Regions from separate parts of the Azospirillum sp. ST 5-10 genome, predicted to be linked through region 3. Evidence: riboswitches for the same ligand, from Rfam matches in the RefSeq annotation. Region 3 holds a riboswitch; each other region holds the start of a gene.
What was found. Region 3 has a riboswitch for cobalamin ahead of cobN (cobaltochelatase subunit CobN). Riboswitches for the same ligand answer to the same signal wherever they lie in the genome.
Positions count from the first base shown of each region.

Region 1: linked by a shared signal. The riboswitch ahead of ACSBPG_RS19175 (TonB-dependent receptor plug domain-containing protein) and the one ahead of cobN (cobaltochelatase subunit CobN) in region 3 are both predicted to bind cobalamin.
Region 2: linked by a shared signal. The riboswitch ahead of cobW (cobalamin biosynthesis protein CobW) and the one ahead of cobN (cobaltochelatase subunit CobN) in region 3 are both predicted to bind cobalamin.

Region 1 covers NZ_JBPJSP010000017.1:131,345-134,612, reverse strand. Annotated here, with positions in the region: gene ACSBPG_RS19175 (TonB-dependent receptor plug domain-containing protein) at 1-1,722, opposite strand, end outside; cobalamin riboswitch at 1,893-2,091, opposite strand; gene ACSBPG_RS19170 (UDP-glucuronic acid decarboxylase family protein) at 2,324-3,268, shown strand, end outside.
Region 2 covers NZ_JBPJSP010000002.1:412,149-415,416, reverse strand. Annotated here, with positions in the region: gene ACSBPG_RS04245 (THUMP domain-containing class I SAM-dependent RNA methyltransferase) at 1-813, shown strand, start outside; cobalamin riboswitch at 980-1,195, shown strand; gene cobW (cobalamin biosynthesis protein CobW) at 1,500-2,540, shown strand; gene cobG (precorrin-3B synthase) at 2,577-3,268, shown strand, end outside.
Region 3 covers NZ_JBPJSP010000003.1:349,899-353,166, forward strand. Annotated here, with positions in the region: gene cobN (cobaltochelatase subunit CobN) at 1-1,236, opposite strand, end outside; cobalamin riboswitch at 1,357-1,568, opposite strand; gene ACSBPG_RS05920 (GntR family transcriptional regulator) at 1,609-2,388, opposite strand; gene ACSBPG_RS05925 (TRAP transporter permease) at 2,532-3,268, shown strand, end outside.

The sequences.
Region 1 (3,268 bases), on a different contig from region 3:
GACGACGGTGTAGGCGTCGTTGCGGATGTTGGTGTAGGTGCTGTCGAGCTGCTCGCCGACGAAGCGCAGGGTGCCGCCGACCCGCGCCGCGTCGGTCACCTGCCAGACCGCGCCGAGGCTCGCCTGATGGTGCGGCCGGCGCGGCAGCTCGCGGCCGGTGGACAGGTTCTCGGCGCGCAGGAAGGTGTAGGAGGCGGTGAGCCGCAGCGCGTCCGACACCTTAAGGGCGGCGGCGCTCTCGACGCCCCAGGTGCGGGCGTCCTCGATGTTCTGGTAGGTGTCGTCGAAGGCGATCAGGTCGCTGAAGCGGTTCCAGAACACGGTGGCGCTGACCGTCGCCCGCTTGCCCAGGAAGGTCTGCTCGACCCCGGCGTCGGCGCCGACGCTGCTCTCCGGCGACAGGCCGGGGTTGCCGTAGGTCGGGTCGTAGAGCTGGAACAGGGTCGGCGCCTTGCCGGCCGTGCCGATGCTGGCGCGCAGGGTCGTACCGGTTCCGTCGATGGCGTAGGCGGCGGCGGTGCGGACGGTGGTCTTGGGCCCGAACTCCTCGTTGCGGTCGTGGCGGACGCCGAAGGTCAGCGACAGGTCGTCCCACAGCCCCAGGAGGTACTGGCCGTAGACCGCGTTGGTGTCGACGCTGTCGTCGACGCCGACGGTGCGCACGCCGCCGTCCTCGTTGACGATGCGCGCACTCTCCACCTCGTGCAGGGCGCCGACGGTCAGCACGTCGGTGTCGTCGACCTGATAGTTGGCCCGGTACTCCGCGGTCCAGCGGCTGCCGCTGTAGTTGCTGTGGGGGATGTAGCCGCCGGGCTCGTCGAAGGAGCGGTCGGTGGAGGTGCCGGACAGGGTGAACACGTTCTCCAGCCGGCCGTCCAGCAGGAAGACGGTGTTGTCGATCTTGCCGTAGCGCAGCGTCTTCTCCTTGACGTAGGGCGCGTCGCGGCTGGTCTCGTCGTAGTCGCTGCGCAGGTCGAAGATGCCGGCGGCGACGTCCACCGTCCAGGTGTCGGTGAGGTCGGCGCCGACCTTCGCCGTGAGGGCGCGGTTGCGCGCACCGTCCGCCTCGTCCCCGCCCGGGAAGGCGGAGAAGCCGTCGGTGCCGAGGCTCGTGGCGTTGACGGCGTAGCCGAAGCGCTCGGTGCCGCCGCTCGCCCCGGCCGACAGCCGCCAGGTGTTGTGGCTGCCGGCCTCGGCCAGGCCGCTGACCTTCAGCGGCCCGCGCCCGCGCTTGGTGACGACGCTGATGACGCCGCCCATGGCGTCGTTGCCGTAGAGCGCGCTCTGCGGCCCGCGCAGCACCTCGATCCGGTCGATGCCGGTGACGGCGAGGGCGTCGAAGTCGAACTCGCCGTTGGCGTTGGCCGGGTCGTTGACCAGCACGCCGTCGATCAGCACCTGGGTCTGCGCCGATTCGGCGCCGCGCAGGCGCACCGTCGAGGTGGCGCCCATCCCGCCGTTGCGCGACAGGCTGACGCCGGGCACACCCTGCAGCGCGTCGAACAGCTCCGGCTTGCCGCCCTCCTCGATGGACTCGCCGGAGATCACGGTCACCGAGCTGCCCACCTTGTCGGGGGCGGTGGCGAGGCGGGTGGCGCTGACCACCACGTCCGGCACCACCACGGGCTCCGCCACATCCTGGGCGGCGGCGGGAAGGGTGGCGAACAGGGCCGCGACGGAGACGCCGGACAGCCCGGCGGAACGGAAGAGACGAGACGTCATGCGACGGGGCTTTCCCTGACACGGTGTTACACGGTCCAGGGAGGGACCACGCCGCACGCGTGCGCTCGGACGAGATCCGATGCCGCGATCCACCCCCCGGGTGGCGCCACCGCACAACGGACCGCTCAAGCGGCGATTCCCGTCCCACCGGAACACCCCGTCCGACGGTCGCGTGACGCGCTTCGACGGCAGGTCTCCTGGCTCGCGCGTCGCTGCACCCCGGCCGCCTTCCCAGTTTCCCAGTGGCCTGTCTGGCGGGGCGCTCTGCGCTTACAGTTGCGGGGGCAGCCACGGAATCGGCCCCGCCCGGGGCTTCACCGCGTTCCCTTTTCATCCGCTCGCGCGGAAACCGTCGGACGGAGCTTTAGCCCAGGCGGCCGGGCTTGCCAAGAGGCAAGGACGCCGCGGCGCGCCGGCCAAGCCGGTCGTCCGGGCGGCGGCAGCCGCCCCGGCCGCGGCGGCGCAACCGGGCTAGACCATAGGTACATTGAACCCCACGTGATCCTGAAGTGTTGGACAACGGGACGGGAGTATTCCCGGACTATCCACGCCCACGCGGTCCACCCGCAAAGCGGCCGCGACCATCCGACGAGGGATCACCGTGAGACAGACAGCGTCCAAGCGCGTACTGGTGACCGGCGGGGCCGGCTTCCTCGGCTCGCACCTCTGCGAGCGCCTTCTGGCCGAGGGCTGCGAAGTCCTGTGCGTCGACAACTACTTCACGGGCTCTCGGAGCAACGTCGCCCACCTCCTGGACCATCCGCGCTTCGAGACGATGCGCCACGACGTGACGTTCCCGCTCTACGTCGAGGTGGACGAGATCTACAACCTCGCCTGCCCGGCCTCGCCGGTGCACTACCAGCACGACCCGGTGCAGACCACCAAGACCTCGGTGCTCGGCGCCATCAACATGCTGGGACTTGCCAAGCGGCTGAAGGCGCGCATCCTCCAGGCCTCCACCAGCGAGGTCTACGGCGATCCCTTCGTCCATCCGCAGCCGGAGGGCTACTGGGGGCACGTCAACCCGATCGGCCCGCGCGCCTGCTACGACGAGGGCAAGCGCTGCGCCGAGACGCTGTTCTTCGACTACCATCGCCAGCACGGGCTGGAGATCAAGGTGGTGCGGATCTTCAACACCTACGGCCCGCGCATGCACCCCAACGACGGCCGCGTGGTGTCCAACTTCATCATGCAGGCGCTGCGCGGCGAGCCCATCACCATCTACGGCGACGGCTCGCAGACCCGCTCCTTCTGCTACGTCGACGACCTGATCGACGGATTCCTGGCGCTGATGGCCAGCCCGGCGGCGGTGACCGGGCCGATCAACATCGGCAATCCCGGGGAGTTCACCATCCGCGAGCTGGCCGAGACGGTGATCGCCCTCACCGGCTCGCGCTCGCGGCTCGTCCACCGGCCCTTGCCGCGCGACGACCCCAAGCAGCGCCGTCCCGACATCGCCGCCGCCCGCGAGGTGCTGGGCTGGCAGCCGAAGGTGCCGCTGGAGCAGGGCCTGAAGCGCACCATCGCCCACTTCGACACGCTGCTC
Region 2 (3,268 bases), on a different contig from region 3:
CGCATCTACCACGCCGGGGCGGCGGCGCAGCGCATCGAACGGGCGATCCACGAGGAACTCGGCGCCCCGGTTGCGCCCGACGCCGACGTCAGCATCAAGGCGCGCATCGACGACGACCTGTGCACCATCAGCGTCGACACGTCGGGCGAGTCCCTGCACAAGCGCAACCACAAGGAGGCCGTGCACAAGGCGCCGATGCGGGAGACCCTGGCGTCGCTGTTCCTGCGCCAGTGCGGCTACGACGGCGGCGAGCCCGTCGTCGACCCGATGTGCGGGTCGGGGACCTTCGTCATCGAGGCGGCCGAGATCGCCGCCGGCCTCGCCCCCGGCCGGTCGCGGCGCTTCGCCTTCGAACGGCTCGCGACCTTCGACGCGGCGGCTTGGCAGCGCCTGCGCGGCACCGGCGCCGGCGCCGCGGCCGGGACCGTCCCGGCCGTCCGCTTCCACGGCAGCGACCGCGACGCCGGCGCGATCGCCATGAGCCGGGCCAACGCGGAGCGGGCCGGCGTCGCCGGGCTGACGGAGTTCCGCCAGCACGCGGTCAGCGACCTCGTCCCGCCGGAGGGGCCGCCCGGCCTCGTCATCGTCAACCCGCCCTACGGCACCCGCATCGGCGACAAGAAGCCCCTGCACGCCCTCTACCACGCCCTCGGGCAGACGCTCCTGTCCCGGTTCTCCGGCTGGAGGGTGGGGCTGGTGACGAGCGAGCCGTCGCTCGCCAAGGCGTCGGGCCTGCCCTTCGCGCCGCCGGCCGTCACGGCGTCGCACGGCGGCGTGCGCGTGTCCCTGTTCCAGACCGGCCCGCTGGCGTGACGGCGGGGCGGCCGCCGGGAGCGGCCGGGCAGGGTGATCGCATTTGGTTGTTTTGCCCTCCCCCGCCCCGGGAGAGGGAGAATTCCAGCGTCCGCCACAAGAGCCAAATTCAAGTGCGGTGACCCTGCCGGCCGCTCCGCCGGCTCTTGCAATCCGCCGCGGGGCCTGCGATGGTGGCGGCGATGGTGCCCCCGAACCGTCGGGTCCGGGGGGTAAAAGGGAACGCGGTGAGGACGGCGACGTCCGAAGCCGAGGCTGCCCCCGCAACTGTGAGCGGCGAGCCCACCCTCCACGAAACCACTGGCCCCCTGCGGGGCTGGGAAGGTCGGGGGGCGGGCGGCGACCCGCGAGCCAGGAAACCTGCCATCGTCCGATCAATCCAACCCGCCGGGTGGGCGGAGAGAGGACGTTGACCCATGCCGTGTGTCGCCGCTTTCGCCGGCAGGCCCCTTGCCGTGCGCCCGACCGGACCCGCTGCCGCCGCGGCGGGAGCCGAACCGCCGGGCGCCTTCCCGCCGTCCGGCGGGCAGCCGTCCGCGCCCCTTCCCCGTCGCTGACCCCCCGACCATGGTCGGGCGGCCCTTCCCGGCCGCCGTGCCCGCGGACCCGACCGCGGGCGCGGCGCCGTCCGCCGCGCGCCGGTGGCCGGCCGGCGCCGACCGTTCCTCCCGCCGGAGACGCCTCCCATGACCGCTGCCCTTCGCGCGAAGGTCCCCGCCACCGTCGTCACCGGCTTCCTCGGCGCCGGCAAGACCACCCTGATCCGCAGCCTGCTGGAGCAGGCGAACGGGCGCCGGCTGGCGCTCATCGTCAACGAGTTCGGCGACGTCGGCGTCGACGGTGAGATCCTGCGCGCCTGCGGCGTCGAGGGCTGCCGCGACGACGACGTGATCGAGCTGGCCAACGGCTGCCTGTGCTGCACCGTCGCCGACGACTTCGTGCCGGCCATCGAGGCGCTGCTGGCCCGCCCCGCCCCGCCCGAGCACATCCTGATCGAGACGTCCGGGCTGGCCCTGCCCAAGCCGCTGGTCAAGGCCTTCAACTGGCCGGCGGTGCGGACGCGGGTCACCGTCGACGGGGTGGTCGCCGTGGTCGACGCGGCCGCCGCCGCCGAGGGCCGCTTCGCCCCCGACCCGGCGGCGCTGGCGGCGCAGCGCCGGGAGGCGGGCACCGTCGACCACGAGACGCCGATCGAGGAGGTGTTCGAGGACCAGCTCCTCTGTGCCGACCTGATCGTCGTCAACAAGACCGACCTGGTCGACGAGGCCGGGCTGGACCGGGTGGAGGCGCTGATCCGCGCCGCCCTGCCGCGCGAAGCCAAGCTGGTGCGCACCGCCGGCGGCCGCGCCGACCCGCGCGTCCTGCTGGGGCTGGCCGCGGCGGCGGAGGACGACCTGGCGCGCCGCCCCAGCCATCACGACGGCGCCGACGAGCACGACCACGACGACTTCACCAGCTTCGTCGTCGAGCTGGCGCCGCAGGCCGATCCGGAGGCGCTGACGGAGCGCCTGCGCGGCATCGCCGCCGCCCACGGCGTGCTGCGCCTGAAAGGCTTCGTCGACGTGCCGGGCAAGCCCATGCGGCTGCTGGTGCAGGGGGTGGGCGTCCGCGTGCAGGCCCATTTCGACCGGCTGTGGACGCCGGGCGAGCCGCGCGTCGGCCGGCTCGTGGTGATCGGCGAGACCGGGCTGGACCGCGCGGCGGTGGAGGCGGCGCTCGCCGGCTGATCCATGCGGCTGTCCAAGGAGAGGGGAGAGATCGTCATGACCGGCCCGACCGCGGCGTCCCGGCCGCGACGGCGCGGCGCCTGTCCCGGCGTGCTGGCGCCCATGGCGGTGGGCGACGGGCTGCTGGTGCGCCTGCGGGTGCCGGCCGGCGCGCTGCCCGCCGCCGCCGCGCGGCGCGTCGCCGCCCTCGCGGCCGGCCACGGCAACGGCCTGCTGGAGCTCAGCCACCGCGGCAACCTGCAGATCCGCGGCGTGCGGACGGCGTCCATGCCGGCGGTGACGGAGGTCCTCGGGGCCCTCGGCCTGGTGGCGGCGGATGCGGCCAGCGAGGCGGTGCGCAACGTCCTGTCCGCCCCCGCCGCCGGCATCGACGGGCAGGCGCTGCTCGACGTGCGGCCGCTGGCGCTGGCGCTGGACGCGCGCCTGGCGGCCGATGCCGGCCTGCACCGCCTGCCGCCCAAGTTCGGCTTCGTGATCGACGGCGGCGGCCGCGCCCACCTCGCCGACAGCCGCGCCGACCTGCGCTTCGACGCCGTCGCGACGCCGGACGGCGCGCGCTTCCGGGTGGCGGCCGGCGGCGCCCTGGCCGACGCCGTGCCGCTCGGCCTGTGCGCGCCCGACGCCCTGGTGGCGACCGCGGCCGCCGCCGCCACGGCCTTCCTGGAGCTGCGCTCCGCCCTGGCGGAACCGCCGCGGCGCATGGCCGGGCTGGTGGCGGCGTGCGGAGC
Region 3 (3,268 bases):
GGCGTAGCCCGCCCCCGCCAGCGCGCCGAGGATGGCGAGCACGCTCTCCGGCGTGTCGAGGCCGACCGCCCGGCCGACACCGCCGCCGCCCAGGCCGCCGCTGGGATAGTCGGAGAGGACCAGCGCCACCCGCCGTTCCGCGCGCGGCGTCCGTCCCAGGCGCACCCAGGCGGCGGCGCGGTCGGCCGCCGCGGCGACGCGGTCCGCCACCGGGCGGCTGGCGATCTCGGCGTACTGCAGCGCCGGGTCCGCGGTCCGCGGGGCCTTGAAGGCGACGGCGCCGGCGAGGATGCGGCCGTCCATCTCCGGCAGCACGACGTTCATGGCGAGGTCGGCCGGGCCGAGGCCGCGGGAGGAGGCGCGCCACGCCTCCTCGCCGCCGGTGGACAGCACCACCTGCAGGACGGGCACCCCGGCGGCGTCGAGAGGCGAGCCGTCCTGCTCCGGCAGCCGGGCCGAGAAGCCGGTGGCGTTCACCACCACCGCCGGCGCCAGCGCCCGCAGGGTGCGGCGCATCCAGGCGGCGGCGTCCGGCTCCTTCAGGCTGGACACGTGGAAGAGACGGGGGGCCAGGCCGCGCGCGGCGAGCGCGTCGGCCAGGGCGTGCAGGGGGGCGAGGTCGCCGGCCTGGAGATAGGCCCGGTAGCACACCAGCGCCGCCGCCGGCGCCGCCGCGTCGACGGCGCCGCGCCAGCCGTCGTAGGCGCCGAAGCGCGGCACCGGCGCCGGCTCCGCGAAGGCCAGCGGGCGGCCGGCCAGGGTGGCGGCGCAGGCCAGCAGGCCGGCCATGTTGGCCGGCCCGCCCTCGGCGAAGTAGCGGTGGAGGCGCCGGGACTCGGCGGCGGGCAGGGTGCCGTAGCCCTCCAGGCCGGGGTCGGGCCGGGCGTCGCCGGGCAGCACGGCCAGCGGCACCCCGGCCTCGCGGCAGGCGGCGGCGACCGCCTCCAGGCCGTAGCGCCAGTAGCCGGCGCCGCCCATCAGGCGCAGCACCACCAGCCGGGCCGCGCGGATCACCCGGTCGACGTAGAGGTCGACCGACAGGGGATGGCCGAGCTCCCCCAGGTTGGCGAGGCGCAGCGAGGGCAGCCGGTCGCGCCCGGCGGTCCAGGCCGCGGCCAGGGCGCCGAGGTCGCTGTCGGAGAACGAGAGGACCACCAGGTCCGCCGGCGCGTGGCCGAGATCGACGGCCTGCGGCCCGGCGTCCAGGTCCTCCTGGCGCGCGGCGAGCAGATGCATGGCTCAGCCGGCGGCGCTGGCGGGGGGGTTCGGGACGGCCGGGGGAACGGCCGGGGGAACGGCCGACGGATCGGCGGCGGGCGGCATCGCGGGCTCCTTGTCTCCGCCACACCCGGCGGGCTGGATCGATCGGCGATGGCAGGTTTCCTGGCTCGCGGGTCGTCGCCCGCCCTCCGGCCTTCCCGGCCGCTTCCGGCCAGTGGCGTCGTCGAGAGGGGGGCTCGCCGCTCACAGTTGCGGGGGCAGCCGCGGATTCGGTCGGGCCGACCTCACCGCGTTCCCTGTTCCTCCGGACCGGCCGGTCCGCAGGCACCATCGCCGCCATCTATGCCGCACCCCCGGCGAATTGCAAGCGCGCCGGCGCCGCCCTCCTCAGGGCGGCGGATCGCCGTCCCCGCCGCCGCCGCTTGCGGCGGGCGATGCCGCGCCGGGACCCGGGGAGCGCCGCAGCCGCACGGTGTAGGTGAAACGGTCCGCCGGCAGCACGCTGATGGCGATCTCGATCACCCGCTCCTGCGGGTCCAGGTAGCGCCTGGTCAGCTCCAGGCCCCGCGCCCCCGGCTCGACGCCGAGATGGGCGGCGACGGCGGCGGGCACGCCGACCGCCCGGATCTCCTGCCGGATCTCCTCGACGCAGACGCCGAAGCGCTCCTCGATCAGGTCGCAGACCAGCCCGGGATAGCGCCGGACGACCCGGCGGATGTCGGCGTAGGCGCTGTCGACGTACACGTCGGTCCAGCAGACCGCCAGGTCGGTCGCCGGCTCCAGGCGGCGCTGCGCGATGTGCAGCCAATGACGGCCGGGGCGCCCGTCCAGGCGGGCCGCCAGCGCCTCGTCGGCCACCACGTCCTCGATCCGCTCGACGGCGCGCCTCGCGTCGCCGGCGAACTGCATGATGTCGTCGATGGGGGTCACCGTCTGCCGGAAATGGGTGCCGGCGCGCACCGCCTCCACCCGGGTGCCGAGACCGCGGTGGCGGGACACGAGGCCCAGTTCCTCGAGATGGTCGAGGGCCGCCCGCACCGTCGCCCGGCTGACCCCGTGCTGCTGCGCCAGCTCCACCTCGCCGGGCAGCAGCGAGCCGACCGGCCACTGGCCGGAGCGGATGGCCTGAACCAGCACCTGGGCTAGCGCCGCATACCGAGTCTTCATCCCAACACCCCGCCATCGCCGGTCCACGCCATGGAAAACATGCTTGACAAGCCCATCATACGTCCCCCTAATTGTCCGAACAAGTGAAGTTGTACGGACAACTGGCGGCGCCGGGGCCGGAGCCGCCCACCGGGAGGGAAGAGATGTCCGGAAGCCACTCCGACACCGCTGCGCACGAGGCGGCCGACAGCGCCGACCGTTTCGATTTCGGTGCGCGCGTGCGCGATCTCGCGGTCTGGCAGCGGGTCGGGCTGTTCTGGTGCGCCATCGCCTACACCGTGTTCCACCTGGTGGTGCTGAACTTCGTAGCACTCGACGAATGGCTGTTCCGGGCCGTCCATGTCAACGCCGGCGCCGGCATCGCCTTCCTGCTCTACGCCACCTGGAGCGGCGAACGCCGCCGCGGCATCCCGGCGCGGGACGGGCTGGCGGCGCTGGCGGCGCTGGGCTGCACCGCCTACATCGCGGTCGAGCTCGACGCGCTGATCATGCGCACCGGCGTGATCACCACGCCGGCCGACTTCGCGGTCGGCTTCGTCGGCACCCTGCTGACGATCGAGTTCGCGCGGCGCACCGCCGGGCTGGTGCTGCCGCTCCTGGCGGCGGTCTTCATCGCCTACGCCTTCGCCGGCCCCGTCATGCCCGGGGTGCTCCATCACAGGGGCTTCGAGGCCAGCCATTTCTTCTCCTTCATCTACAGCCAGGAAGGGATCTTCGGCATCACCACGGCGGCGTCCTCGCAGTACATCGTGCTGTTCGTCGCCTTCGCGGTGTTCCTGCAGCTGTCCGGGGCCGGCGCCTACTTCATGGACCTGTCCTTCGCCCTGTTCGGCTGGATGCGCGGCGGGCCGGCGAAGGTGGCCGTCGTCTCCGGCGTCCT